Regions from separate parts of the Nesterenkonia sp. YGD6 genome, predicted to be linked through region 1. Evidence: riboswitches for the same ligand, from Rfam matches in the RefSeq annotation. Region 1 holds a riboswitch; each other region holds the start of a gene.
What was found. A riboswitch is a leader RNA that binds a small molecule or an ion and turns the genes downstream of it on or off. The one in region 1 is predicted to bind S-adenosylmethionine.
Positions count from the first base shown of each region.

Region 1 (7,005 bases):
TGATCTCCGAGGGTGCGAGTCAGGGTACGGACGTGGTGCGGCTGGGCACAGGGACGCCGTCAGGCGAGTGCAATGGGCCTATGACGTGCGTGTGAAAGAGATGCGGGTGAGTTCTCAGGCGCTCGGCGCGGCGCTGACCGGTGCATCTGGCGGACTGGCCGCGGCAGACTCATTCGCGAGGCCCGGCTCGCCGACGCTCCACAGCCGGACCGGCTCGGTGCCGTTGACCCGGTGGTCCCCGGCGATCCGGGCCTTATAGACCCAGGGGTTGTGGCTGGTGACAGTGCGCGCGTTGCGCCAGTGCCGGTCCAGGCTGCGGGACTGGCTCACCCCGGAGGCACCGAGGACGTCGAAGATCCGGGTGACCGCCTCCAGCACGGGGCGGTGCAGCGCCACCTGCGCGCGGCCAGTGGCGAGCTCCACGGCGTTGGCTGCCTCGATCTGGGCATCCTGGGTGCTGCTTCGTGCGGCGAAGGCGGCATCGAGGCTGGCGGCGGTGGCGAGGACCTGCGCACGCGCCAGCGCCGCCACGGCATCCACCTCTCCGACGGCCTGGAGCAGCTGCGGATCGGTGCGTGGGGTGCGGGTGTTGGCGTGGGAGAAGGTCCTCGAGCGCTCATGCAGCAGCGTTGCGGCGTCCCGTGCCGCGGCCTCGACGACGCCGGCGAGCACGATCAGCAGGAAGTGCTGGTAGAGCGCAGTCTGGTACGGGAAGCGATCGGTCAGTCCGCGCAGCTCCGACTCCTCCACCACGGCGTCGGTCAGCCGCGCGGTGCCGGAGCCGGTGGTGCGCTGTCCGAAGCCGTCCCAGTCGTCGTCGATCTGCACTCCGGGCTGGTCCCGGCGCACCAGCACGGCGAGCTCATTGCCCGCGGCGTCCCGGGCGGTGACGTCGAGCCAGTCCGCGAAGATCGCACCGGTGGTGTAGTACTTCACCCCTGTGACCCTGGGCCCGTCGTCGGTCTGGCTGACCACGGTGCCGGACTGGTGGAAGCCGCCCTTGCCCGGTTCGGTCCAGGCGTTGCCGACCAGCTCCCCTGCGGCCAACCTGGCGAGCCAGCGCTGCACGACGCGCCGGGCATCGGGCCCGGCGTCAGGCGCGGAGTCAGGGGCGGGGTCAGTTCGGGCGTCGCAGCGCCACAGCAGATCCTCCTGGACCGCGAAGTGGCCGCGCAGCACCTGCGGGATGTTGCTGTCCTGGGCGGCGAGCTCCAGGAGGACCTCGGTGGTCTGCACCCAGTCCAAGCCGTATCCACCAGCCGGCTCCGGCACGCGAAGCCGTCCGATGCCACCTGCCACGAGGTCCGTGACCTCATCGCGGGCGAGCTCACGGCTGCGCTCTCGGTCGAGCGCGGAGAGGCCGACACGCTCAATGGCGTCGCGCAGATTCTGGGGCACAGGCAGCTGAATGTTCATTCTTTCCTCCATCGATTCTGGCGGTAGCACCCGGCATGTCCGGGTTGCTGCGACGTCTTCGGGCCAGATCCCTCGGTCGCTCTGGATGGTGATGACGCTAAATATAGAGGGTGTGGGGGCTCATTCGTCAAGTTCGCATGACGCCACATGTCTGAACTCTGCCGCGGGTCATTGCAGAGCCGAGCGATCGATATCCCTGAACTTCTACCCTGCAAATCCGCAGTGCGCCCTAGTTTGTTCATCTGGCGAATCATGAACGCATTCGGTGCCGACCCACGCTGGGAATGTCACATGGCGTCTCACAGTGCGAACAATTCTTGCTGGTCGGCGAGACGACGCGTAGCGTTGAGGTGTCACCATCCCGAGCGGCTGAGAGATCTGGCTCAGAGACGCCGCAGCAACCCGGATTCGCCGGGTGCTAACGCCAGGACCGATGGAGTTGATCTGCATGTCTGTTCCTGCTCGCACCCTTGAGAACCCCACCGCCGCGTCCCGTGTGGACTCCTTTGCGCTGCGCCACGCCCTGGCACAGTTTCCGCAGGGCGTCGTCGCCGTCGGCGCGGAGGTCGATGGGACACCTGAGGCGATCATCGCATCCACCTTCACGGTGGGCGTCTCGCTGGAGCCACCCCTGGTCACCCTGGCGGTGCAGCACGATTCCTCCACCTGGCCGAAGCTTGAGCGCAGCGGCGGCGAACTGGGCATCTCGGTGCTCGGCCGCGATCAGAACGGGCTGTGCAGGCAGATCGCGTCCAAGGACCGCGCCAACCGATTCACCGGGGTGGACTACCAGCTCCACGGCTCGGCGCTGCTGCTCGATGGGGTCCCGATGTGGCTGCGCACCCGGATCTACGACCGGGTCCGCGCCGGGGACCACGACATCATCGTGCTGGAGATCCTGGACCTGGGCTTCACCGAGGGCGCTCCTGGGCTGGTCTTCCACCAGCACGAGTTCAAGACCCTGACCACCCTGAGCTGACCCGAAGGACCCTTGTTGAGCATCCACCCTCGATCCACCGTGCCCGCAGCCGCGGCCACTCCCGAAGACTCGACGCACCGCGACACCCCCGAAACAACACCCTCGTGCAAGGACCAGCGCTCCGCGATCGTGCCCTCGCATCCGTTGAGCGCCGACGTGCACGCCTGGACGGACCCGCAGGACGAGGACCAGCGCATGGCATTCTGGTCCGCGGCGGCCACCCTGTTGGACTGGTCGACCCCGTGGGAGACCACCCACTCCTGGACCCCGCCGAACCCGGTCACCCAGCGCGGCCCGAAGATCGGCTGGTATGAGGGCGGGACGCTCAACGCCGCGGTGAACTGCGTGGACCGCCACGTCGCCGCGGGACGCGGGGAGAAGATCGCGCTGCACTTCGAAGGCGAGCCCGGAGACCGCGAGGACGTCAGCTACGCCGAGCTGGGCCGTCGGGTCAACCAGGCGGCGAACGCGCTGACCAGCATGGGCATCACCCGCGGGGACCGCGTGGTGATCTACCTTCCGGTGCTGGTGGAGACCATCGTGATCACGCTGGCCTGCGCCCGGGTCGGCGCGGTGCACTCGCTGGTCTTCGGCGGATTCTCCGCCGAGGCGCTGAAGTTCCGTGTCGAGGACACCGGGGCGAAGCTGCTGGTCACCACCGATGGTCAGTTCCGCCGCGGCAGGGCCGTGCCGGTGAAGGCCAACGCTGATGCCGCCGTCGCCGAGGCCACCGCCGAGCACGGCGGCAACCTCGAACACGTCCTGGTGATCAACCGCACAGACTCCCCCGTGGCATGGACGCCGGCGCGGGACCTCTGGTGGCACGAGGTGGTCGAGACCGCCTCCCCCGAGCACACCCCGGAGTTCTTCGACGCCGAGACCGAGCTGTTCATCATGTACACCTCCGGGACCACCGGCAAGCCCAAGGGACTCGTCCACACCACCGGCGGCTACCTCACCGGGGCCCTGTACACCTACCTGCGGCTCTTCGCCCACCCTGACCCGGAGCGGCGCACCCAGGACGTCCACTGGTGCACCGCCGACCTGGCCTGGGTCACCGCGCACACCTATGAGATCTACGGCCCGCTGGCCGCCGGCGCCACCCAGGTGATCTTCGAGGGCACGCCGAACACTCCGCATGAGGGCCGCCACTTCGAGATCATCGAACGCCACCAGGTCACCACCTACTACACCGCCCCCACGCTGGTGCGTTCCCTGATGGGCTGGTTCCCCGACGGTGTTCCGGCGCAGTATGACCTCTCCTCGATCCGGCTCGCCGGGACCGTGGGCGAGGCGGTCAACCCCGAGGCCTGGCACTGGATCCGCCGCGAGATCGGCCGCGACACCACCGACGACGCCGGCCGACCGGCGCTTCCCATGGTGGACACCTGGTGGCAGTCCGAATCCGGGTCCACGGTGCTCTCCCCGCGGCCCGAGGACGCCCGGTCGACGCACCCAGGGCTCAAGCCCGGGGCCGCGACCCGTGCACTTCCCGGCTGGGGCGCCGCCGTCGTCGATGAGGCCGGCCAGCAGGTGCCCGCGGGCACGCAGGGCAACATCGTGCTCACCCACACCGGCCCCTCGATGGCCAGGACCGTCTGGGGCAACCCGGAGCGGTACTTCACCTCCTACTGGGAGAAGTACGCGGAGCAGGGATGGTTCCTCGCCGGGGACGGGGCGCGGAAGGACGAGGACGGGGACATCTGGATCCTGGGCCGGATCGATGACGTCATCAACATCTCCGGACACCGGCTCTCCACGATTGAGATCGAATCGGCGCTGATCTCCCACCCCGATGTGGTCGAGGCCGGGGTCTGCCCGGTCTTCGATGCCATGACCGGTCACGCGGCCGTCGCGTTCACCGTGCTGACCACCGCCGCCCGCGAGCGCCTCGACGCCGCGGGGGGTGCGGGCAGCGCGGCCGAGCGGGAGCTGCTCGGGACGCTGCGCAGCCATGTGGGCGAGGTGATCGGCCCGGTGGCCAAACCACGCACGGTGATCCCCGTGCCCGAGGTGCCCAAGACCCGCTCCGGGAAGATCATGCGCCGGCTGCTGACCCAGCTGCATGACGGCGAGACCCTGGGAGACACCACAAGCCTGCAGAATGAACCCTGTGTACCGAAGATCGAAGAGATCTGCCAACGGCGCGGAACCGCGCCGAGAAGAGAAGAGGTAGCTACATGAGCGATCGCCAGTTCGGCTTCCGCACCCGCGCCCTGCACGCCGGGGCCGTCCCCGATGCCGTCCACGGATCGCGTGCTGTGCCCATCCACCAGTCCACCTCCTTCGTGTTCAAGGACACCGACGACGCCGCGAACCTCTTCGCGCTGCAGAAGTACGGGAACATCTACTCCCGGATCGGCAACCCCACCGTCTCGGCGCTGGAGGAGCGCGTCGCGTCGCTGGAGGGCGGCATCGGCGCGGTGGCCACCGCCTCCGGGATGAGTGCTGAGTTCCTGGTCTTCGCCGCACTCTGCGGCTCCGGGGACCACATCGTGGCGAGCTCGAAGCTCTACGGCGGCACGATCACCCAGCTCGACGTCACGCTGCGCCGCTTCGGGATCGAGACCACCTTCGTGGACTCCCTGGAACCGGAGGACTACGAGGCCGCGATGCAGGAGAACACCAAGGTTCTCTACACCGAGGTCGTCGCGAACCCCAGCTCTGACATCGCTGACCTGCGCGGACTCTCAGAGGTCGCGCACAAGCACGGAGTCCCGCTGGTGGTGGACTCCACCCTGACCACCCCGTACCTGATCCGCCCGTTCGAACACGGCGCGGACATCGTGATCCACTCGGTCACCAAGTTCATGGGTGGCCACGGCACCACCCTGGGTGGAGTGATCGTGGAATCCGGCGAGTTCCCCTGGGACAACGGGAACTTCCCCGCGATGACCGAGCCGGTGGCCTCCTACGGCGGGCTCTCCTGGTGGGGCAACTTCGGCGAATACGGCTTCCTGACCAAGCTGCGCGCCGAGCAGCTGCGCGACATCGGACCCTCACTGGGCCCGCAGGCCGCGTTCAACCTCATCCAGGGCATCGAGACCCTGCCGCAGCGTATCGACGAGCACGTCGCCAACGCCCAGAAGGTCGCCGAATGGCTCGAAGCCGATGACCGGGTGGTCTACGTCAACTACGCCGGTCTGCCCTCCCACGCCGATCATGACCGGGCCAAGGAGATGCTGCCCAAGGGTGTGGGCTCGGTGTTCAGCTTCGGCATCCGCGGAGGCCGGGCGACCGGCGCCCGCTTCATCGAGTCCCTGCAGCTGGCCAGCCACCTGGCTAATGTGGGGGATGTGCGCACCTTGATCCTGCACCCAGGATCAACCACCCACCAGCAGCTTTCCCCGGAGCAGATGGCCGCAGCCGGGATCCCGGAGGACCTGATCCGCATCTCGGTCGGCATCGAAGACGTCGATGACATCATCTGGGACCTGGACCAGGCGCTGAGCACCGCAGTCGAAGGAGACAAGTGATGAGCGAGCAGACCCTGCAGCACCACGACGAGGCTACGGCCGAACATCCCCACGGCCGCTGGGAAGCGCCGTCGCCCTCCCGCCGGCTGCAGCTGCTGCGCAGCGCCAAGTCGGTGGCGATCGTGGGCATGTCGGACAAGCCAGCCCGGGCCAGCTACTTCGTGGCGACCTACCTGCTGAGCTCCTCGAGCTACACGGTCTACTTCGTGAATCCGCGACTCAAAGAGGTGCTCGGCCAGCCGGTCTACGCCTCACTGAAGGATCTCCCCGAGGTCCCCGACATCGTGGACATCTTCCGCCGAGCCGAGGATGTTCCCGACATCGCCCAGGAGGCTGCCGAGATCGGCGCCAAGACCATCTGGGCCCAGCTCGGCATCGAGACTGAGCAGGCCATGCAGCTGGCCCAGGACGCCGGGCTCAACGCGGTGCAGAACCGGTGCCTGAAGATCGAGCACGGCCGCTTCCACGGCAACCTTCACCTCGCCGGCTTCAACACCGGTGTCATCTCTGCGAAGCGGCAGATCATCGACCGCTGAGTGAGACACGCTTCGAGGGCGCGGCACTGAGGGACTCCGTCTCCGGGTGCCGCGCCCTCGTCCGTCGGTGCTGCAGCAGCCCGAAGAACAGCGCGAACAGCGCGAAGCTGCCGAAGTGGTTGTAGTTGATGAAGAGGAACTCTGTGGGTGACGCGATCAGGAAGATGACCATCACCATCAGCAGTCCCACACCGGTGCGCGTGTCTGTGCTGCGGGCGTAGAGATACGCCCAGCCGGTGGTGCAGCCCAGCACCAGGATCAGCAGCAGCAGGCCCAGCAGACCCAGGTCGACGCCGGTCTGGATATAGGAGTTGTGGAAGTGCGCGATGGCGTAGTCGTCGAACTGCGGCACATACAGGCTGGGAACTTCACCCTCAGGCGAGTGGAAGTAGCCGGTGAAGCCCCACCCCGTCACCGGCCGTTCGGCGATCGCGCGGTAGCCCCATTCCCAGAGCACCGTGCGTCCGGTCAGCGTCGGATCGCGCCCGATCGCCTCCAGCAGAGGCACCCAGACCTGGTTCAGCACCGCCCCAGCGGCCACGCCCACCGGCACCAGGACGGCGAGCAGGCCTCCCAGCGGGATGCGCGGGACCAACAG
Region 1 is NZ_JAJOYY010000009.1:52,034-59,038, reverse strand. It holds gene LTI14_RS12655 (acyl-CoA dehydrogenase family protein) at 115-1,416, opposite strand; SAM riboswitch class I at 1,422-1,508, opposite strand; SAM riboswitch class I at 1,770-1,856, shown strand; gene LTI14_RS12650 (flavin reductase family protein) at 1,865-2,395, shown strand; gene acs (acetate--CoA ligase) at 2,540-4,579, shown strand; gene LTI14_RS12640 (O-acetylhomoserine aminocarboxypropyltransferase/cysteine synthase family protein) at 4,576-5,871, shown strand; gene LTI14_RS12635 (CoA-binding protein) at 5,871-6,407, shown strand; gene LTI14_RS12630 (O-antigen ligase family protein) at 6,394-7,005, opposite strand, start outside.

Region 2 (7,005 bases), on a different contig from region 1:
TCGACTACGTCCACGTGGCCGTTGATGATCACTCCCGGCTCGCCTACGCCGAGGCGCTGCGTGATGAGACCGGGCAGACCTGCGCGGAGTTCCTGGCCCGAGCGGCGGTCTTCATGGCCGCCCATGGGGCCCCGGTGAAGCGTGTGATGACTGATAACGCGCTGGCCTACACCCGGTCCCGAGCATTCCAATCGGTGCTGGGCCGGCTCGGAGCCAAGCACCTGCGGACCAAACCTCGACATCCGTGGCAGAACGGGAAGGCCGAACGGTTCAACAGAACCTTGCAGGAGGGGTGGGCCTATCGGTGCCGCTACACCTCAACGGCTGATCGGACGGCAGCTCTTAGACCGTGGTTAGACTTCTACAACCACCGGCGCCGACACAGCGCCCTTGGAGGCCATCCGCCCATCACTCGCTGTCAACAGCCTCGTGGCTGAGTACAGCTAGGCCCAGGTCTTGAGCGCCTTGCGCTCGAGCACCCCGAGCAGGGTGTCGGTGAGCTTGCCCAGCAGCGCCAGCAGCACGATCGCCAGCAGCAGCCGATCGGTGCGACCGTTGTTCTGCGACTCGGTGAGCAGGAAGCCCAGTCCCTCGGCGGCCGCGAGCAGCTCTGCGGCGACCAGGAAGAGCCAGGCCTGCGCCAGGCCGAGCCGGAGTCCGGAGAAGACGCTGGGCACCACGGCGGGCAGCTGGACGGTGCCCAGCAGCCGGAGGCCGTGGAACCCGAAGGCGCGGCCGGCTTCGACCAGCTGCGCGTCCACATGCCGCAGCGCGGAGTGGATCGCGGTGAACACCGGGAAGAACGCGCCGATGGCGATCAGGATGACCTTGGAGTCCTCGCCGATCCCCACCCAGAGCAGCAGCAGCGGCACCCAGGCCAGCGACGGCACGGCGCGGAAGGCTCCCACCGTGGGGTTCAGCAGCTTGTCCGCGAGTCCGGACAGCCCGAGCAGCGAACCCAGCGCCAGGCCGAGCCCGGCGCCGATGGCGAAGCCGATCAGCACGCGCTGCAGCGAGATTCCCATGTGTTCGAAGAGGTCGCCGGACTCGAAGAGCCCGATCCCAGCGGTGAGGACCGCCTGCGGGGGAGGCAGCTGGACCGCGGTGAAGGTGCCGGTGACCTCGGTGACCAGCCACCACAGTGTCAGCAGCAGCACAGGGACGACGGCGCCGATCAACAGCCCGCCGCCGGGCAGCCCGCGCCGGGTGCGCCGCTCAGGGGAGTGCGCGGCCCCATCGGCGGGCTGTGCCGCCGTGGAGCTGAGTGCGGTGTCTGTCACTCTTCGACCTCCTCGATGTCAGCCTCGTCTGCGGCGTTCTCGGTGCCCTCGGCGTCGGTGGCCTCGCGGTTCTCGGCGAACTCGGTGTAGAAGAGGGACTCGAGCGCCTCATCCACCGCGTCCTGGCTGTCGACGTCGCCGTTCTCCACGAAGAACGGTCCGGCGGCCTCCATGGCGGCGTAGACGTCATTGCCGGGCACCGGGTCCACCTCGAAGTTGGTGCGCTCGGTGATGACCGCCTCGGCGATCTCCAGCTCGATCCCGGCGTACTCGGCGAGGATCTCCGCCGTTCCCTCGGGGTTCTCGTTGGCCCATTCGCGGGCCTGCTCGTAGACGTTGACCACGATCTGGGCCACATCGGGGTGGTTCTCCACGAAGTCCCCGGTGGCGTTGATGACCGAGTAGGTGTTGAAGTCCACGTTGCGGTAGAGCAGCTCCGCGCCCTCGGCCTCGGCGCCGGCCATGATCGGATCCAGTCCGGCCCAGGCGTCGACGTCGCCGTTCTCCAGCGCCTGGCGGCCGTCGGCGTGCTGCAGCGCCTGGACCTCGACGTCGTCCACGCTCAGCCCGGCCTCCTGCAGCGCGCGCGCCATGAAGAAGTAGGGGTCGGTGGCCAGGGTGGCGGCGATCGAAGCTCCCTCGAGATCCTCCACGGATTCGATGTCGGAGCCTTCCTGGGTGACCAGAGCGGACCACTCGGGCTGGTTCTCGATCATGATCGTGTGGGTGTCGGCGCCGACGGCGCGGTTCAGCAGCGCGGCCGAGCCGGCGGTGGAGCCCACGTGGATGTTGCCCGCGCGCAGGTTCTCGTTCGCGCGGTTCGAGCCCTGGGACTGCACCCACTGCACGTCGACGTCGAGCTCTTCGAGCTCTTCCTCCAGCCAGCCGTTCTCCAGGATGATCAGGCTCAGCGGGTTGTACGTGGCGAAGTCGATGTTCAGCGTCTCCAGCTGCTCGTCCTCGCCGCCATCACCGCCGCAGGCGGTGGCGAGCAGCGCGACGGCGGCGGCTGCGGAGACAGCTTTGACGGAGGTGCGGCGGGAGCGCGGGGAGCGGGAAGCGGAGGTGCTGGGCATGGGGAGGGCCTTTCGATTCTTCAAGGATGGACATCGTGTTCGAGGTTCATGGTCGTGCGTGTCAGGCAGAAGCGGCAGAAGGCTCCTGGCATGTGCGGCATGTGGGGTCAGGCAGGGAATGGGCCCCGGAGGTGGTGATCCGGCAGTGCGGGGACCGCGTCGGCGGAGCCCCGCTGGTCAGGTCAGGACGAGCGGAGTCGGCCCGATCAGCTGCCGGGACGAGTCAGTGGCTGTGCGAGTCGACGCCGAGGCCGGAGAAGAGCTCCCCGCGCAGAGCGGCAAGCTCCGCGGAGGCGCGATCTCGCGGACGTCGCCCGGGCACGCTCAGCAGTCGGGCGATCGTGGCACCTTCGGCGGGATCGGGGTCCGCCGGGTCCTGCCCGAGGAGCAGCACGCGGTCTGCCAGCTGCAGCGCCTCATCCACGTCGTGGGTGACGAGCAGCACCGTGGTGCCGGTCTGCGCATGCAGATCCAGCAGCAGGTCCTGCATCTTCAGCCGGGTGAGCGCGTCCAGGGCGCCGAAGGGCTCGTCGAGCAGCAGCACGCCGGGGCGGCGAGCCAGTGCCCGGGCGAGCGACGCGCGCTGCGCCATGCCTCCGGAGATCTCCCGGGGTCGCAGCGACGCGCGGTCGTGCAGACCGACCAGCTCCAGGAGCTCGTCCACGCGTTCACGCCCCTCGGCCTTGGACAGGCTGCGCGGCAGCCCCAGGCTGACGTTCTTGTGGATCGAGCGCCAGGGCAGCAGTCGCGGCTCCTGGAATCCGACCGCGGTGCGCTCGTCGTAGCGCTGCACCGGGGAACCGTTGATCAGGATCTCGCCGGTGCTGCCGGTGTCGAGACCACCGACGGCGCGCAGCAGCGTGGACTTGCCGCAGCCGGAGGAACCCAGGATCGCGAGCACCTCACCGGGAGCGATCTGCAGGCTGACGTCGCGCAGCACGGTGCGCGATCCGAAGGCGCGGCCGACGCCGGAGAGCTGGACATCGAGTGACGTGTACTGCTGCCGGCTGTCGGGCTTGGCGGCAGCCACGGAGGTGGCGTCTGAGGGCTCGGCAGGGCCGGCAGCGGTTGTTGCGGTGTAGTCGGTCAGGGTGGAGGCAGGCGAAATCATCAGAGGATACTCCCATCGATCCTGGCGGTAGCACCCGGCGAAAAGACACCCTTGCAAAGGTGCCCCTCCCTGGGTTGCTGCGGCGTCGACGAGCCAGATCTCTCGGCCGCTCGGGATGGTACGCGGATCAGACTACGCCCAGGCGGGGAATCCGATCAATGTCGCGTTCAGCAAATGAGACAAAACGCAACACATATCGCGACTTGACTTTCTGCCCACGCTCACCATTACAGTGAAGGCACTCAACCATCCAGAGCGACCGAGAGATCTGGCTCGAAGACGTCGCAGCAACCCGGAGGGCTTCACGGCCTCCGCCGGGTGCTAACGCCAGGACCGATGGAGTATGCCCCTTGATTTCCCTGTCCCATGTCTCGACGACCTTTGCCGCCCGCGGCCACGAGCCGCTGACCGCGGTCGATGACGTCAGCCTCGAGGTGCCGCGCGGCAGCATCCAAGGCATCATCGGGTTCTCCGGCGCCGGCAAGTCCACGCTGCTGCGCAACATCAATCTGCTCGAGCGCCCCACCTCGGGCCAGGTCAGCGTCGCCGGCACCGAGCTGACCGGCTTGGACGATGCGGCGCTGCGCCGGGCCCGGCACCAGATCGGCATGATCTTCCAGGGATTCAACCTGGTCAACAACCTCAGCGTCGCCCAGAACGTCGAGCTGTCGCTGAAGTTCGCCGGGGTCATGGACCGCCGTGAACGTCTGCGGCGGGCGGCCGAGGCGCTGGAGATCGTGGACATCACCGACAAGGCCTCCGTGTATCCGGCTCAGCTCTCGGGTGGTCAGAAGCAGCGCGTGGCGATCGCTCGGGCACTGGCGACCAAGCCTGAGGTGCTGCTCTGCGATGAGCCGACCTCTGCGCTGGACCCCTTCACCACTGCCACCGTGCTGCAGTACCTCGCGGATGTGAACCGTGAATTCGGCATCACCGTGGTGATCGTGACCCACGAGATGGAAGTCATCAAGGCTCTCGCCGACAACGTCGCGGTGATGGAGGATGGGCGGGTCGTCGAGGAGTTCCCGGCGAGCGAGCTCCGCCGAGAAGGGTTCAATCCGCGGACCTCGATCGGAAAGTACCTGCTCAGCGATGGGATACGGCTGGACCGCAGCGGCCCGGCCGCGCATGGGTCGGAGTCCGGCGAGCAGAAGTCGGGTCAGTCCACGCGACGCTCCCCGCAGCACGCGGAGTCTCAGGATCAGGGTCAGACGCGCCGGTCAGAGCACGCCGCCCTGGCCGGCTCGGCAGGGGGTGTGCGCTGATGGACCTCGTCATCGAGCGGCTTCCCGAGATCAACCAGGCCATGCTGGAGACCTTCGCGATGATCGGGGTCGCCATCCCGGTGGCGGTCCTGCTGGGCACCCCGCTGGGGATCTGGCTCTTCGTCCACGCCCCCGACGGACTGGCGCCGCGGCCACGGTCTCATGCGATCGTCTCCGGGGTGGTGAACATGATCCGGTCCTTCCCGTTCCTGATCCTGCTCATCGCCATCATCCCGTTCACCCGGTTCGTGGTCGGCACCTCGGTGGGCACCGCCGCGGTGATTGTCCCGCTGACGATCAACGCCATCCCCTACTTCGCCCGCCTGGTGGAGCAGAACATCACCCAGCTGGGCTCCGGTGCGGTGGAGGCGTCCCGGGCGATGGGCGCCACGCGCGGGCAGATCATCCGCAACGTGCTGCTCGTCGACGCCAAGCCCGGACTGATCGGCTCCATCACCATCACCACGGTCAGCTTCATCTCCTATTCGGCGATGTCAGGGCTGGTCGGCGGCGGGGGCATCGGTGACCTGGCGATCCGCTACGGCTACTACCGCTATGAGACCCCCACCATGATCGCCGCCATCGTACTGATGGTGCTGCTGGTGACTCTGGTGCAGTTCGCCGGCACCCGGCTCGCCCGGGCCTCGGACCGGCGCGTCACCGCCTGACCGCGATCACCGCATGACCGAGATCCTCGCCTGACCGAGATCACCGTCTGAGCAGGATCTTCGCCTGACCCGCGCATCCGCGGAACGGCAACACCACCCCGCATCACCTCGCTCCGCTGCCAGGGCTGGCGTCCGACGCCGCGCCCTGGTCATTCCCGCACACCCTCTGGGCGCATGTCGCCCAGCCAGAGAAAGCAGCCCAAACCCATGAACGCTCTACGCCCCGCGATCCTCACCGGCGCAGTCCTCTCCGCCGCAGCCCTGAGCCTGACCGGCTGCGGGCTGGTGGAGGATGATTCCACCATCAGCATCGTGGTCACCGAATCCGCGCCCTTCCAAGAGCCCGCCGAGATCGCCGCCGAGCTGCTCGCGGAGCAGGGCTACGAGCTGGACATCACCTATATGACCGATATCGTCCAGCCCAACCAGGTGGTCAACCAGGGCGAGTTCGAGGGCAACTACTTCCAGCACCTGGCCTATCTGAACAACTTCAACCAGTCCAACGACACGCAGGTCGAGCCGCTGTTCTCGGTGTACTACGCCCCCGCCGGGCTGTTCTCACTGGAATACGACTCCCTCGAGGAGCTGCCCGACGGGGCCGAGATCAACCTGCCGGTGGATCCCTCGAACAACGGCCGGGCGCTGCAGCTGCTCGCCGATGAGGGCCTGATCGAGATCGACGAGTCCGTCTCGATCATCGAACTGACCCAGAACGACATCACGGAGAACCCCCGGGACTTCAAGTTCGTGGAGACCGACCAGCAGTCAGCTGCGCAGGTGCTGCCCGACGTCGACGCCGGCTTCGCCTTCGTCCGGCTGATCGCCGAGGCCGACCTGGACCTCGAGGAGACCACGCTCAGCATCGAGGACGGACGCGAAGAGGTGCGCACCCCGTTCACCTGCGTGGTCGCCGTCGGACCGGACGGGGTCACCGATGAACAGGCCCAGGCGCTTCAGGACGCCTTCCAGTCCGAAGAGGTCGAACAGTGGTTCGAGGAGTACCAGGGCGGGGTCATCGACTTCGAGGACTTCATCACTATCGACAACGCCGAAGAGATCTGGGCGGACTTCAGCGCATGAGCACATCCAGCGCCCCCACGCTCTCCCGGCGTCGAGTATTGAGCGGTTCACTGGGCATGGCCGCTCTGCTCGGCGTCGGGAGCCTCACCTCGGGATGCGGCCTCGCCGGCGGGGCCGGCGCCGACCGCAGCCTGCGCCTGGTGGTCACCGAGAACGCCCCCTTCCAGGAGCCGACCCGCATCGCCCAGCGCATCCTGGAGGCCGATGGCTGGGAGTTCAACGCCACCTACGTCACCGACATCATCCAACCCAACCACGCGGTGAGCAACGGCGAATACGACGTCAACTTCTTCCAGAACATCAGCTATCTGCGCCAGTTCAACGCGGACAACGACCTCGACATCGAGCCGATCTTCTTCATGTTCGAGCAGCCCTCGGGGATCTACTCCGCGCAGCACGACTCGCTGGAGGAGCTCCCGGACGGCGCCCAGATCGCGCTGCCGGTGGACACCGCGAACAACGGGCGCGGGATCCGGCTGCTCGCCCGCGGAGGTCTGATCGAGATCGATGAGTCCAAGCCTGTCG
Region 2 is NZ_JAJOYY010000001.1:778,319-785,323, reverse strand. It holds partial or broken gene LTI14_RS03535 (IS481 family transposase) at 1-437, shown strand, start outside; gene LTI14_RS03530 (ABC transporter permease) at 444-1,280, opposite strand; gene LTI14_RS03525 (aliphatic sulfonate ABC transporter substrate-binding protein) at 1,277-2,356, opposite strand; gene LTI14_RS03520 (ABC transporter ATP-binding protein) at 2,580-3,467, opposite strand; SAM riboswitch class I at 3,477-3,589, opposite strand; SAM riboswitch class I at 3,711-3,810, shown strand; gene LTI14_RS03515 (methionine ABC transporter ATP-binding protein) at 3,818-4,732, shown strand; gene LTI14_RS03510 (methionine ABC transporter permease) at 4,732-5,400, shown strand; gene LTI14_RS03505 (MetQ/NlpA family ABC transporter substrate-binding protein) at 5,608-6,480, shown strand; gene LTI14_RS03500 (MetQ/NlpA family ABC transporter substrate-binding protein) at 6,477-7,005, shown strand, end outside.
Region 2: linked by a shared signal. The riboswitch ahead of LTI14_RS03515 (methionine ABC transporter ATP-binding protein) and the one ahead of LTI14_RS12655 (acyl-CoA dehydrogenase family protein) in region 1 are both predicted to bind S-adenosylmethionine.

Region 3 (7,005 bases), on a different contig from region 1:
TCAGCGATCAGTCCCCGGTGGCGCACGTGGTGGTGGCCATGGAGGACCCGCAGATCAGCGCGCAGCTGGCGGTGGATCAGCCGACCAGCAACAGTCCGGTCAGCGACAGCACGGCCAGCGACAGCGCGGCCAGCGACAGCGCGGCCCGGGCCGACGCCGGGCTGTCCACCCAGGTGCTGGAGATTCCGCGCAGCTCAGGCCGGCTGCCGCTCGCCGCGGCCCGGAATCTGGGCGCCGCACGGGCCCTCGAGCAGCTCAGCGGACCCGATGACCTGCTGATCTTCCTGGATGTGGACTGCATCCCGGACCCCGGACTGATCAGCGCATACATCGAGGCCTCGCGGCTGCGGCCCGAGGATCTGCTCTGCGGACCGGTGGCGTATCTGCCCGAGCTCCCCGGGGAGGTGCTCGACGCGGCCACGGCAGATCAGCTCGCCGAGTGGGCCGCGCCGCATCCGGCACGGCCGGCACCGGCACCCGGGGAGATCCTCACCCATGGAGAGCATGCGCTCTTCTGGTCATTGTCCTTCGCGGTGCGCCGGATCGTCTGGGAACGGATCGGCGGATTCGACGAGGCCTATACCGGCTACGGCGCCGAGGACACCGACTTCTCCTGGCGGGCCAGAGCTCGCGGAGTCGAGCTGACCTGGGTGGGAGGGGCCTGCGCCTACCACCAGCACCATCCGGTCTCCCGGCCGCCGGTGGAGCATCTCACCGACATCCTGCGCAACGGTGCCATCTTCGCGGACCGATGGGGACACTGGCCGATGGAGGGCTGGCTGCAGGAGTTCGAACGGCTGGGGCTGGTACGGCGCGACGGTGAGGACTGGGTGCTCAGCGAGAGTTGAGCACCGTGTGGGTCAGGAACTCCCCCACGTGACTGATCTCCTGCGGCACGACGCCGTGCCCGGCCCCGGCGTAGAGCACCTTGGTCAGCTTCACCGACTTGGTCGCCCAGCCGTGGGTGTACTCCACATGCTCCGCCGGAATGATCGGATCATCCTGGTCGCGGCCCCAGAAGAACGGCACCTTCGCGGAGGCCAGCGCCTCGTCGTCGAAGTAGTCCTCGATCCCCTCTCCTCGGGTGGGGTCCACGGCGAAGCCGGAGAGCCCGACGACGGTGGCGAACTCCTCAGGCCGGCTGCGCAGCAGCGAGGTGGCGACCGCCATCCCCATGGAGAATCCGAGCAGGCTCACCGAGCTGTGCTGGTCCTTGACCGCGGCGATCCACTCCCAGAGATCCTCCACCGCCTCGCGTGCGGCCGATGACGAATAGGCCAGCCGCTCGACATCCAGGTCGAACCAGGTGTAGCCGCCGACCTCCATCTTCACCGGCGCGCGCACGGAGGCATAGGTGAAGCCGGCGGGCAGCCCGGGGACCAGTCCCATCAGGTCCTGCTCGTGGGAGCCGTAGCCGTGGAGCAGCACCACCAGCGGGGTGCCGGCGCGGTCCTCGGGTTCGCGGGACCAGGCGACGTGCGGTGAGGCAGACATGAAATGACCTTTGCGTGACGGGAAGGGTGACTGACCCACTCTAATCAGCCCATGGGTGGATGCATGAAGAGGGGGTGGTCAGCGACAATGTCCGGGTGAACGAAACTGATGAGACCCTCGAAACACCAGACCTGCCCGCCGACGCCGAGATCGCTGAGACTCCGCGGCACCCCTGGACCCGCTACGTGGCCCTGGGGGACTCCTTCACCGAAGGCATCGGGGATCCCGATCAGACCCGACCGGGCTACCACCGCGGCTGGGCGGACCGAGTGGCTGAGGAGCTGGCCCTCGGTGCCGCCGCCGTGGAAGGTTCTCCCAAGTTCTCCTACGCCAACCTGGCGGTGCGCGGAAAGCTCATCGGTCAGATCCGAGACGAACAGCTCGCCCCGGCCCTGGAGCTGCGCCCGGACCTGATCACCCTGTGCGCCGGCGGCAATGACGTGATCCGGCCCGGCGGGGACCCCGATGAGACCGCCCGGATCCTGGACACCCTGGTGCAGATCCTGACCACCACTGGGGCCACCATCGTGCTGTTCAACGGCCCCGATGTGCGCGAGACCCCGGTGGTCGGCTCGATCCGCGGGAAGGTGGCGATCTTCAACGAGAACGTGCGCACCATCGCGGCCCGGCATGACGCCGTGGTCGCCGATATGTGGTCCCTGCGCGAGCTGACCCGCCCGGAGATGTGGGACGACGACCGGCTGCACTTCTCCGCGCTGGGCCACCACACGATCGCCCGCATGGTGTTGGAGACGATGAACGTCGAGCACGATCTCAAGCCCTCGGAGCCGCGCCCGGTTCCGGTGCGGAGCTGGCGTGCGGCCCGGGTGGATGACGCCGTCTGGGCGCGCCACCACCTCTTCCCCTGGGTGGTCCGGCGGCTCCGCGGGAGGTCCTCCGGGGATGGGATCTACGCGAAGCGACCGACCTTCGAGCCGCTCTTCGGCGGGTCCATGCCCCCGGGTGGCGGCGTCGACGACGCCTGAGCCGCCGGAGGTTCAGAGCCGCCGGAGGTTCAGAGGCGCAGGGGCGCGCGGCTCCCCAGCTGGAGAGTCTCCCGCATGGCGTCGCCGAGCTGCTCCGCGCTGGTGAGGAATCCGTCGTGGCCGATCGGAGAGTCGATCATGTGCACCTGATGGTCCCCGGGGATCGCGTCGGCGATCTCCTGGGACTGTTTCGGGAAGTACAGCCGGTCCGTGGTCACGGCCGCCAAGAATGGCGCCGCGGTGACCCCGGCGAGCGCCTGGTCCACTCCCCCGCGTCCGCGGCCGACGTCGTGGCTCATCAAGGCCTCGGCGAGGACGATGTAGGCGTTGGGGTCGAAGCGCTGGAGCAGCTTCTCGGCCTGGTGGTCCAGGTAGGACTCCACCTGGTAGCGCCCGCGCCTGCGCTGGGACCAGCCGACGGGGTCTTCCATGCCCTGGGCGGAGCGGCCGAAGCGCACCGCCAGCTCGTACTCCGCGCGGTAGGTGATGTGCGCGATCCGGCGCGCCAGTCCCAGCCCGGCCTGCGGCGCCGGGCCGCCGTAATAGTCGCCGCCGGCGAAATGGGGATCGTTCTCCACAGCCAGCACCTGGGCCTGGCCGAAGGCGATCTGCTCCGCGGTGGAGGCCGCTCCGCAGGCGAAGACGGCCACGCCTTCGACCATCTCCGGGTAGGTCACGGCCCATTCCAGCGCCCGGGCGCCTCCCATGGATCCGCCGATCACCGTGTGGAACTTCCGAATGCCCAGGGCATGAGCCAGCCGGGCTTCGAGATGCACGGAGTCGCGAATGGTCACGAAGGGGAATCGGGAGCCGTAGGGCTTCCCCTCGGGATCCAGGGAGGCGGGTCCGGTGGAGCCGTAGCAGCCACCCACCATGGCCGGGGCGATCACGAACCAGCGCTCGGTGTCGATCGGGCGGCCCGGTCCGAGCAGCCCTTCCCACCATCCGATGGAGGCATCCGCCGCGGTGGCGGCGACGTGGGAGTCACCGGTGAGGGCGTGGGCGACCAGGACGGCGTTGCTGCCGTCCTCGTTCAGCGTGCCCCAGGTCTCGTAGGCGAGGGTGACTTCGGGCAGCCGCCCGCCGGCCTCGAAGGTGTACGCGCCGACCTCAGCGGTCTTCAACGCACCGGCGGGCCTGTTCCCAAAGTCATTCAGCACCTGATCACCCTAACCTCAGACCGCCGCTGCGGTTTCTTGCTTCGTCACATTGTCCGCGCCGGCCTCCGCTGCCGCGTTCACAGCGCCCTGGGCGGCCTTCTCGAAGCCCTGGTCCAGATCGGCGATGATGTCGTCGATATGCTCCAGGCCCACCGAGAGCCGGACCAGTCCGGGCTTGACTCCGGCGGCGCGCTGCTCGGCGTCGCTGAGCTGGCTGTGCGTGGTCGAGGCGGGGTGGATCACCAGGGAGCGGACGTCGCCGACATTGGCCACCAGCGAGTGCAGCTCCAGCGCGTCCACGAAGGCCTGGCCCGCCCGGGCCTGACCTGAAGCGTCGTGGGCTGCTCCTCCGGCGAGCTCGAAGGACAGCACCGCCCCGGATCCGCGGGGCAGGTACTTCTGAGCGCGCTCGAAGCAGGGGCTCGAGGGCAGACCGGAGTAGTAGACCCGTCGCACGGCGTCATGGGCCTCCAGGTACTCGGCGACCTTCTGCGCGTTCTCGACATGGCGTTCGATCCGCAGCGAGAGGGTCTCCAGCCCCAGGTTGATCTCGAAGGCGTTGTGCGGGGACAGTGCCGGACCGAGGTCGCGCAGCAGCTGGACCCGGGCCTTGAGGATGAAGGAGAGGTTGACCCCGAAGATCCCGTCGGCGCCGAGATCCCGGCCGAAGACCAGCCCGTGGTAGCTCTCGTCCGGGGTGGAGAAGCCGGGGAAGCGCTCCGGGTGGGCGAAGTAGTCGAAGCGCCCGGAGTCCACGATCACCCCGGCGATGGCCGTGCCGTGGCCGCCGAGGAATTTGGTGGCCGAGTGCACGACGACGTCGGCGCCGAAGTCGATCGGCTTGATCAGGTATGGGGTGGTCAGCGTGGAGTCGATGATCAGCGGTGCCCCGAACTCATGCGCCACCGAGGCGACGCCTTCGATGTCCAGCACGTCCCCGCGCGGGTTCGCCACGGATTCGCCGAAGAAGGCGACCGTGTTCTCCCGGGTGGCGGCGCGCCAGGATTCCAGGTCATCGGGGTCCTCCACGAAGGAGACCTCGATGCCGAACTTCGGCAGGGTGTGCTTGAAGAGGTTCTGTGTGCCGCCGTAGAGGGTGGGTGAGGCGACGATGTGGCTGCCGGCCGAAGCGATGTTCAGCAGCGCCAGCGTGGTGGCAGCCTGTCCGGAGCCGACGGCGAGCGCCCCGACTCCGCCTTCGAGGGCGGCGATCTTATCCTCCACCGCCTGGACGGTGGGGTTGCCGATGCGCGAGTAGATCGGGGCGATCTCCTCGAGTCCGAAGCGGCGCGCGGCGGCGGCGGTGTCCGGGAAGACGAAGGAGGTGGTCTGCTGGATCGGCAGCGCCCGTGCTCCGGTGACCGGGTCGGGGGCGACTCCGGCATGGATCTGCTGGGTCTCGAACTGCCAGGTGTTCTCGTTGCTCAAAGGATTCTCCGTTCAATGCGGCCCAGGAACCGGGCCGGATGTGAACGTCGCTGCCGGTGGTCGAGCTTCCGGCGCTGAATCCTGTACGGCCCTGTCCTGAGGACTGGGATGTTGGGCCCGCACTGGTGTGTGGCCCGCGCTTGCTGAGTGAGTCGGTGAATTGCTTCACTGACTGTTTCAGCCAGGTCGTCACCCGGGGCACCCCACCGCGAACTGGAGGGTTGCCGGCCAGCAAACCGGGGTTTTGCGCTGGCACTCTTGACCTAGGACCAAGTCTGCATCGCGGAATGCTTCCTTGCAAGTGCGGGCCAGGGGTCGGGTTCGCAGTTCGTCATGTTCGGCCACCCTGCCGCGAGTCACTCCGGCCCGAGGAACGCGAACGGCTCCGCGGGCTCGAAGAGATCACTGACGTCGCCGGCGTGGCCGTCGGGCGGGCCATCAGCAAGATCCATGCGGCGGACACCTGAGCCTTCTCGCAGGTCGAGTCGGTCCAGGGACACCCAGATGACGCTGGGCCGCAGCGCGGAGTCGAAGAAGTAGCGACGGTCCTTGTGGTCCGCCACGGTGCGCCACTGGGTCGAGGAGATGTTCGGCTGCCCCGGAGTGCTGATCCCATAGGGGACCGACGCGTTGCGGATCACCCCGAACACCGACGCGGTCGCGATGGTGCGGTCTTCCACCTGCGGCACCGCGTTGATGTAGAAGCTTGCCCGGACATAGCGGTCGGCGGCGCGATTGGTGCCCGGGAGCATGACGGTACCGCCGATGCCGCGCCAGTAGGTGTCGATCGCCAGCTGTTGAGCGAAGGGCGGTGAATTGGTCATGACCTGGTGGGTGCGGTCGTGGTGTATCTGCAGCGTCCCGTCCAGGTACTCACAGATGGCGCTGTCCCCGGAGGCATCCGAGATCGACAGGTGCATGGTCGCCTGGCGCGGCTGCCCTGGCACGCCGGCGGTGACCACGGCGAAGTCTTCACGGGCGAGTGATTCGACCGCCTCCGTCACGGTCGCGAAGCTGTCCAGCACGTACTGGGCCCAGGCGCCGAGGGAGAGCTTCGGCCGGGCATCGTCGAGCCCCGGGTAGCGCGACTCGACCAGCCACAGGGCATTGGCGACCAGCCCCCGCTCGTTCATCCCATCGGTGGTCGAGATGTCATAGCCGGAGGCGATCACGCTGCCATAGCGGGACGTCCAGGTCAGCGACTCCGACCCGGCTCCTCCCTCGCGCGGCAGCCCCCGGGGGAAGACCCACAGATTCGTCCCCAGGTCGGCGTTCCAGTCCATGGAACGGGCCGTCAGCACACGATCCTGCTCGCCCAGGTAGACCACACGTGTGCACATCAGACTGGCCTCTCACCGAACCTGGGCTCCAACTGGGCCTCAGTGTGTCGGAGGCCATATCCGGAGGTCAACCCTGACCTAGACTCACCTTTCATGAGTGCCTCCGACAATGACGTCCTGACAGCCCTGCGCAGCGCCTTCACGCCGGGCACCTTGACCACCGACGCCGCGGAGCTCGACGCCCACGCGGTCGACCAGGGGCCGCTGGAGCATTGGCAGGTGCACCCGCCGCTCGCCGTGGTCTTTGCTGAATCGACGCAGGACGTCCAACTGCTGGTGCGACTCTCCTGCGAGCATGGCTTCGCGCTGATCACCCGCGGGGCTGGGACTTCCGTCTCCGGCGGGGCGAACTCCACCGAGGGTTCGGTGGTGCTGAACCTGACCCGGATGAACCAGATCCTGGCGATGCGACCCGAGGATGAGGTCGCCGTCGTCGAACCGGGCGTGATCAACGCCGACCTCAACGCCGCCGCCGCGGAACACGGGCTGATGTACGCCCCGGATCCGGCGAGCTACCGCACCTCCACCATCGGCGGCAATGTCGCCACCAACGCCGGCGGGCTGCGCTGTGCGAAGTACGGGGTGACCCGTGATTCG
Region 3 is NZ_JAJOYY010000001.1:571,608-578,612, forward strand. It holds gene LTI14_RS02555 (glycosyltransferase family 2 protein) at 1-848, shown strand, start outside; gene LTI14_RS02560 (alpha/beta hydrolase) at 835-1,494, opposite strand; gene LTI14_RS02565 (SGNH/GDSL hydrolase family protein) at 1,590-2,480, shown strand; gene metX (homoserine O-acetyltransferase MetX) at 2,510-3,640, opposite strand; gene LTI14_RS02575 (O-acetylhomoserine aminocarboxypropyltransferase/cysteine synthase family protein) at 3,656-5,068, opposite strand; SAM riboswitch class IV at 5,200-5,332, opposite strand; gene LTI14_RS02580 (linear amide C-N hydrolase) at 5,425-6,408, opposite strand; gene LTI14_RS02585 (FAD-binding oxidoreductase) at 6,502-7,005, shown strand, end outside.
Region 3: linked by a shared signal. The riboswitch ahead of LTI14_RS02575 (O-acetylhomoserine aminocarboxypropyltransferase/cysteine synthase family protein) and the one ahead of LTI14_RS12655 (acyl-CoA dehydrogenase family protein) in region 1 are both predicted to bind S-adenosylmethionine.

Region 4 (7,005 bases), on a different contig from region 1:
ACCGTCGTCGTCCTTGCCGTCGCCTCGGTCGATCGCCGCGGCGGCTGCCGCCACGGCTGAGGCCCCGCAGATCGCGGTGCCGGCGGCCAGCAGCGTGGTCATCCCCTTCGGTGCGCCCAGCAGCCGCCCGAGGGCGAGCATCCCGAAGAAGGTCACCCCCACGGTGAGCACGACGACCGCGAGGACCGCCCACCCCAGGCCGAGCAGGTCACCCAGCGCCAGCTGGAGGCCGAGCAGCACGATGCCCACCCGGAGCAGCTTCTTCGCCGCCCAGCCGAGACCACGCTCGGCCCAGAACGGCACCCAGCCCAGGCTGCGCAGCGCGATGCCGGCAAGGACTGCGACCAGCAGCCCGGAGATCACCGGAATCTGCTCGGCGATCAGCCGGTGCGCGGCGATCGCGAAGATGAGAGCCAGCGCCGCGCCGGGGAGGATCTCCGCGGTCTGGCACCAGAGCCGGGTCAGCCGCGAGGTCAGGTTGGAGGTCAGGGCGGTTAGTGGAGGCACCGGATAAGCATAGGACCACTGGCCTAGACTGAGCGGGTGCCGAATCAGCTGAACACCGAGACCCCGACCGCCGCTCCGCATGAGTCGATGAAGCCGGGGGCCGCACAGCAGGATGCAAGGCCGCAGGAGTCAGCGCCGCACCCGCAGGCGGGCCGCGAGGCCTTCAGCTTCGAGGTCGAGGCCCGGATCGAGGGGGCGCTGGGCCGCACCGGCACCATCCGCACTCCCCACGGGGACATCAAGACCCCGGCCTTCATCCCGGTGGCCACCAAGGCCACGATCAAGACCGTGCGCCCCGAGGAGATGCTCGAGATCGGCGCCCAGGCCGCCCTGGCCAATGCGTATCACCTGAATCTGCAGCCGGGCACCGATGTGATCGACGCCGCGGGCGGGCTGGGCCGGTTCATGAACTGGCCGCTGCCCACCTTCACCGACTCCGGCGGATTCCAGGTCATGAGTCTGGGCGCGGGGTTCAAGAAGGTCATCACCATGGACGCCTCGGTGGTCCCCGATGACGCGGCCGTCGCCCCGAAGAAGGTGCGCCTTGCCCTGGTGGACGACGACGGCGTGACCTTCAAGTCCCATATCGACGGCACCACCCACCGGTTCACCCCGGAGATCTCGATGAAGCTGCAGCACGAGATCGGCGCGGACATCATCTTCGCCTTCGACGAGCTGACCACGCTGTTCAACACCCGCGACTACCAGGAGACCTCCCTGGAGCGCACCCGGCTCTGGGCCGAGCGCTGCCTCTCCGCGCACCGCAGCCTCACCGCCGAGCGCAGCCACCGCCCCTACCAGGCACTCTTCGGGGTGCTCCAGGGTGCCCAGTACGAGGATCTGCGGCGCAAGGCCGCGAAGGATCTGGGCTCCATGGAGATCGAGGGGCAGAGCTTCGACGGCTTCGGAATCGGCGGCGCCCTGGACAAGGAGAACCTCGGGGTGATCGTGAGCTGGATGGCCGAGGAGCTCCCGGAGAACAAGCCGCGCCACCTGCTGGGGATCTCCGAGCCCGAAGACTTCTTCACCGCCATCGAGAACGGGGCAGACACCTTCGACTGCGTCTCCCCCTCTCGAGTGGCGCGGACCGGACGGGTCTATCACCCCGATGGTCGCTACAACATCCCGCAGGCTCGCTTCAAGCGCGACTTCTCCCCCATCGATGAGGAGTGCACCTGCTACACCTGTCAGAACTACACCCGGGCCTACCTGCATCACCTCTTCAAGGCCAAGGAGATGCTCTACAACACGCTGTGCACCATCCATAACGAGCACTACACGATCAAGATGGTCGATGACATCCGGGCCAGCATCGAACAGGGCCGGTTCTACGAGTTCCGCGACGCCACCCTGGGCCGCTATCAGGCTGGGTCCACGCCGTAGCCGGATGACCTCAGGTCGGACCGTGGAGGTCCACCTCCTCCGAAGGTCATTTCTCAAGATTCGCAAGAACCTGTCCTTGGTCAACCGATGACTGCTGAGAGAACAGTCGCAACCGTGAAGACGAGTTGCGCATTCTGCGCGAATCCCCGGCGCGATCCGGGGCGTGCGGTCCGGAGAAGAGGCTCTCTTCCAGCGTCTCTGGCCCCTCTCGGTGCTGACCCGCCGGCGGCTGGAGCGGCAGGTGAAACATGTCCGATCGCGCCTCGCGCCACAAGTGCCCTCAGCCGGAGCGGCACCGGTGCTGCCAGTCGGTGCCAGCGTGAGCAGCTGTGCCATCCACCAGATCCACACTCAGCGCAGTGATGCACTCCCCCTGGCGCGGAGCCGGCCGGACTCCACACCCTGGACATGACCGAGCATCTCTGCTCCGAGGAGACCTGCCCGGCGGTGATCGGCAAGATCACCGCGTACTGGGACAAGAGCCGTCTCTCGAACCACCGCATCGAATCGCTGGCGCAGCTGCTGGACGCCAAGCTCCGCGAGGAGATGCCGGACCTGTTCTGAGTCTTCGACGCCCGGTCGGGCCGGTGGGGCCGGTGGGGCCGGTGGGGCCGGTGGGGTGACTCTGGCAGGACGGGCGGGAACTACGACTGATGTGGCGGGCGCTCCAGGTCGCCCTGCTTTCTAGGGTTTGCATCTTTCTGCCGGACGCTCTAGGTTTCAGCAGACAACGAATCATCCAGAGCGACTGAGAGACCTAGCTCAACGACGTCGCAGCAACCCCACCCCTTCAGGGTGAGCAGGTGCTACCGCTGGGAACGATGAAAGGTGAGATGTTCCATGCCCAAAGCGGCTTCAAGCGCACAAGAGAACAGACTGAATCCGAGGTACACCGAGGCACCCCTGCGCACCTCTTCGAAGACTCTGCGGGTCGCTGGCACGTGGTCGGGCCCAGTACGGACCGAACTCACCGTCCGGGACTTCAGCTTCGTCTCTGACCAGCCTGTGGTGCGCGGTGGCAGCGATCAGGGCCCCGCGCCGATGGAGTACCTGATCGGCGGTGTCAGCAGCTGCATCGCCGTCGCGGTCGAACAGCTGGCCCATCGGCGGGCCCTGCCACTCACCGACATCTCCACATACACGCTGGCACGTCAGGACACTCGCGGGTTGGCTGGGCAAGCAGATGTGCAACCCTATTTCTACGTGTACCGGTTGCAGCTGGTCGTAGAGACCAGCGAACAGGACTCCTCTGTCCTGACAGACTTCGCCCAGTGGGCCGAACACATCTGCCCCGCGATCAATCTCTTGCGCGACGCGCACATCGACCTGGAAGTCGCGTGGGCATTCGTGCACAAGAACTCCCATGGCCTCGCCGAAGCTCTGGCGAATCGCGCCTGGGGCTACGAGGTGGACGGGGACGCCAGCCACGGGGACTTGATCTTCGAGGTCCTCAACGCCGATGCCACCCCAGATCTCGTGGAGATGGGCTCGTGACGACGGTCGGACTCTGGACGATCGGCCTGGCACTCGCATACACCGCCTGGCTCATACTCGGAAGCCGCATCGCTGTGGGCCGCTCGGGACGCGGAGGATTCTTCGTCAGCGGTCGCAGTTTCAGCCCTTGGACCGTCGCGTTCTGCATCACGGGACTGTTCTCAGGATCCTCCTACATCGCGATCGTCGAGCTGAGCTACCGAACAGGCGTGTCGGCGGTCTGGTACGGCGTGGCCGAAACGGTGCAGATCTTGCTGATCGCGCTCCTTCTGGTCAAGCCCCTGCGAGAGAAGCTCGTGGTGACGGTCACCGGCATCATCGGGGACCGATTCGGCCGCGGAGCCCAGGCCATCAGTTCTGTGATCACCGGTCTGACGTTTCCGATGTATTCAGTGGCCACCAGCATCGCCTTCGCGTCCGCCCTCTTCGCGGTCACGGAGATCCCACTGTGGCAGTGCATCGCTCTGACAGCGATCATCCTGCTCGCCTTCCTGACCTTCGGCGGCATGCGCTCCGTGGCATTCTCCCAGACCATGAATGTCCTGATGATCTTCGTGATGTTCATCGTGGGCATCTGGGCGTTCCTGGTCTCACCCGGGCCCAGCGGTCTCGAGACCTTGGCTGAGGAGCAGCCACAGATGTTCGATGTCTCGAACGCCGGCATATCGCTGATCGTTGCCTGGTTCGGCACCTTCATCGTCAATGTTCCCCTGGCTCAGGCCGCCTTTCAGATGTCGATGTCGGCGCGGAGCCCGGAAGACGGCCAGAAGGGGCTCTTCCTCGCGGCGATCATCGGCATGCCCCTGATCCTTCTCGGAATCGTCGTCGGCGTCGCCGCCTCGATTGTGGTCCCGGATGCATCGCTGCCCCTGGTGGGCATCGCCGAGTACATCGCCGGTTCCCTTCCTGCTTGGGCTGCGGCCGTATTCTTCGTGGGACTCTGGGCATGCGCCCTGGGCTGGGCGGGACCCTGCCAGTTCTCTGGAGCCACCTCGCTGGGCCGGGACCTCGGGAGCGCGCTTCGTCCCCGAGCGACCCAGGTGGAGCTGGTGCGCTACACGCGGATCGCGCTGGTGGGGCTCACTGTCCTGATGGTGATCTTCAGTCTCCTGCGCGCCGAGGAGTCAGCCTGGTGGAATGTGATGGCATGGACTCTGCGCAACGGCGCCACCTTCGCTCCGGTTCTCGCGGCGTTCTTCTGGCCGCTCGCCACCCGCTCCGCGGCGCTGACCGCACTACTCGCCGGATTCAGCGCGGGACTCGGCTGGTACGCGCTCTCGGGGTTCAGTGCCACGGACTTCTTCCTCGGAACCCATCCGGTCTGGGTCGCCATGATCGCCAATCTCGCAGGCATCGTTCTAGTCACGCTGATCCAGGGCAGCTGGCGACTGACCCTTCATGCAGCGCGGCGCAGAAACGGCGGACTCGTTCTTCTGGTCACGGGTCTCGCCGCGGTCCTGAGCATGAACATCTCAGCATGGCTCAACAGCTACGGTTTGATGGGACTGGCACTCTTCCTCATCACTCTTGGTGTCTTCGCCGCTGCGGTCCTCCTCGCCGAGTCTCCGACGGCGACCCACACGAAGACCCAGCTGTGGGGCTCCCGGACCGAACCAGTGACCGCGCAGAACACCTCGCCACTGTAATTCTCGCGACACCAATGCCTGCTGCCGTTCGACCCGTCAGGGGAAGTCACACCTAGAGCTGGCCCAGCAGCTCCCGCCAGATCACCTTCCAGTGTTCGGCCTCCTCGGGCGAGCGCAGCCTGGTGTGTCCGACGCCGAGCGAGGACTTCCCTGCGGACTTCCCCGAGATGGTCACCGCGACCCGGGAGCCGTCGACCAGCCCGGCGCGCCAGTAGCGCCAGCGGTCGGTGGAGGAGGTGCCGGGCTCTCCCTGGAGCGCGACACCGCCGAAAGAGTCACGCCCGCCGACGAGAGCGACCCATGCCCCCAGCGCGGCGTCCATGTCACCCGGATAGGTCTTGGAGACCGAGGCCTGAAACTCACCGGTACGAGACTCCCCCGGGCGGCGCAGGTCACGGTGTTGTTCGTAGGCGACCGCCACGCTCTGGGCCCACCAGCCACGGTTCTCCACGTCCATCGGCATATGGTCATAGACGATTCCGACGATCTCGCGGTGCGGCAGGGCAGCAGCTCCGGCGTCGTCGAGGGCGGTGACCCACTGCGCCCAGGCCCGTCGGGTGGTCCGTTCGATCGCTGCGGTGCTGTGACTCCTGACCATGGGCTCGAGCCTACGCCGCTGCTGCTCGCTTGCCAGCCCTGGCCGTCGGCGGACCTGCCCCGGCGCGTGACTTGACACGCCCGTGGAGCTCAGCCGGCGCGTGCCCTCAGGCGGCGTCGACGGAGTTGACCGGCATGTGCGGGAAGTACTCCCAGAGTTCGCGGAGTCTGCGGAACTGCAGGTCATCGTCGAGCCCTTCGAGGACGGAGACGACGGCAGGCCGAGCACCTGAGGCGGTGGCTGCCGCCACCAGATCCTTCGGGACGGTCGGTTGGGCGGTGAGCGTGAATGCGGTCTTGACAGCTTCGACGACTTCAACTCGGGTGACAGCGTGCATGGTGTTCCTTCCAAGAGGGTTCTGCATGGGGTGCCCGCAGCCCTCGGCGATCGGTCACATCCGTGCGGAGACCGATGCGTTGATGCTGCCCGGAGGATCCGGGAGCAGGTTCGGATGGTCGCGCTGGACGGTGCGCAACCTCCACGGGTCTCTGAACAACGCCACGGGGGTGCCGTCGTTGCGGTAGAGGACTTCGCAGTCCTGGCGTTCGCGCAGGATCGCTGCGGCATCCTCGTCGATGTCACGAGCGACCGAGTAGTCCAGCGCGTCGAAGGAGACCGAGGCACCGAAGTCAGATTCCATGCGGGCGGAGACGACCTCGAACTGCATCGGGCCCACGGCGCCCAGGACAGGACGCTGCTGGCTGCGGCGCTCGGAGTAGAACACCTGGATGACGCCTTCGCGGTCCAGCTGCTCGATGCCCTTGCGGAACTGCTTGTGCTTGCTGGCGTCCCCGGTCTTGCCGACCCGGAAGTGCTCCGGGGCGAAGGGCTTGAACGGCGGGAACATCACCGACTGGCCCGCGTAGAGGGTGTCGCCCGGGCGAAGCGTGGAGGCGTTGACCAGGCCGACGACGTCGCCGGGCCAGGCGGTGTCCACCGTGGTGCGGTCGCGGCCGAAGACCTGCTGGGAGTACTTGGTGGGGAAGGGCTTCGCGGACTGGGCGTGGGTGGCGACCATGCCGCGTTCGAAGACTCCGGAGCAGATGCGCATGAATGCGATCCGGTCGCGGTGGGCCTTGTCCATACCGGTCTGGACCTTGAAGACGTAGCCGCTGAAGTCGGAGGTGAGCGAATAGGGGGTGCCGTCGGCGTCCGGGCGGGCCTGCGGGGGCGGACCCTGCTCCATGATGAAGTGCAGCAGCTCTTCGACGCCGATGTTCTGCACCGCCGAGGCGAAGAACAGCGGGGTCGCCTCCTGGGCCAGGAATGCGTCGCGGTCGTAGAACTCGTCGTCGACCTCCAGCAGCGAGGACTCCTCCACCGCGGTCTGGAACTCGACCGGGTACTCGGCCTGAGCGACCTCGGCGGAGAGTCTTT
Region 4 is NZ_JAJOYY010000002.1:356,717-363,721, forward strand. It holds gene LTI14_RS05015 (YeiH family protein) at 1-507, opposite strand, end outside; gene tgt (tRNA guanosine(34) transglycosylase Tgt) at 595-1,890, shown strand; gene LTI14_RS05025 (hypothetical protein) at 2,299-2,454, shown strand; SAM riboswitch class I at 2,623-2,718, shown strand; gene LTI14_RS05030 (OsmC family protein) at 2,731-3,384, shown strand; gene LTI14_RS05035 (sodium:solute symporter family protein) at 3,381-5,030, shown strand; gene LTI14_RS05040 (hypothetical protein) at 5,083-5,628, opposite strand; gene LTI14_RS05045 (hypothetical protein) at 5,735-5,965, opposite strand; gene LTI14_RS05050 (peptide chain release factor 3) at 6,020-7,005, opposite strand, start outside.
Region 4: linked by a shared signal. The riboswitch ahead of LTI14_RS05030 (OsmC family protein) and the one ahead of LTI14_RS12655 (acyl-CoA dehydrogenase family protein) in region 1 are both predicted to bind S-adenosylmethionine.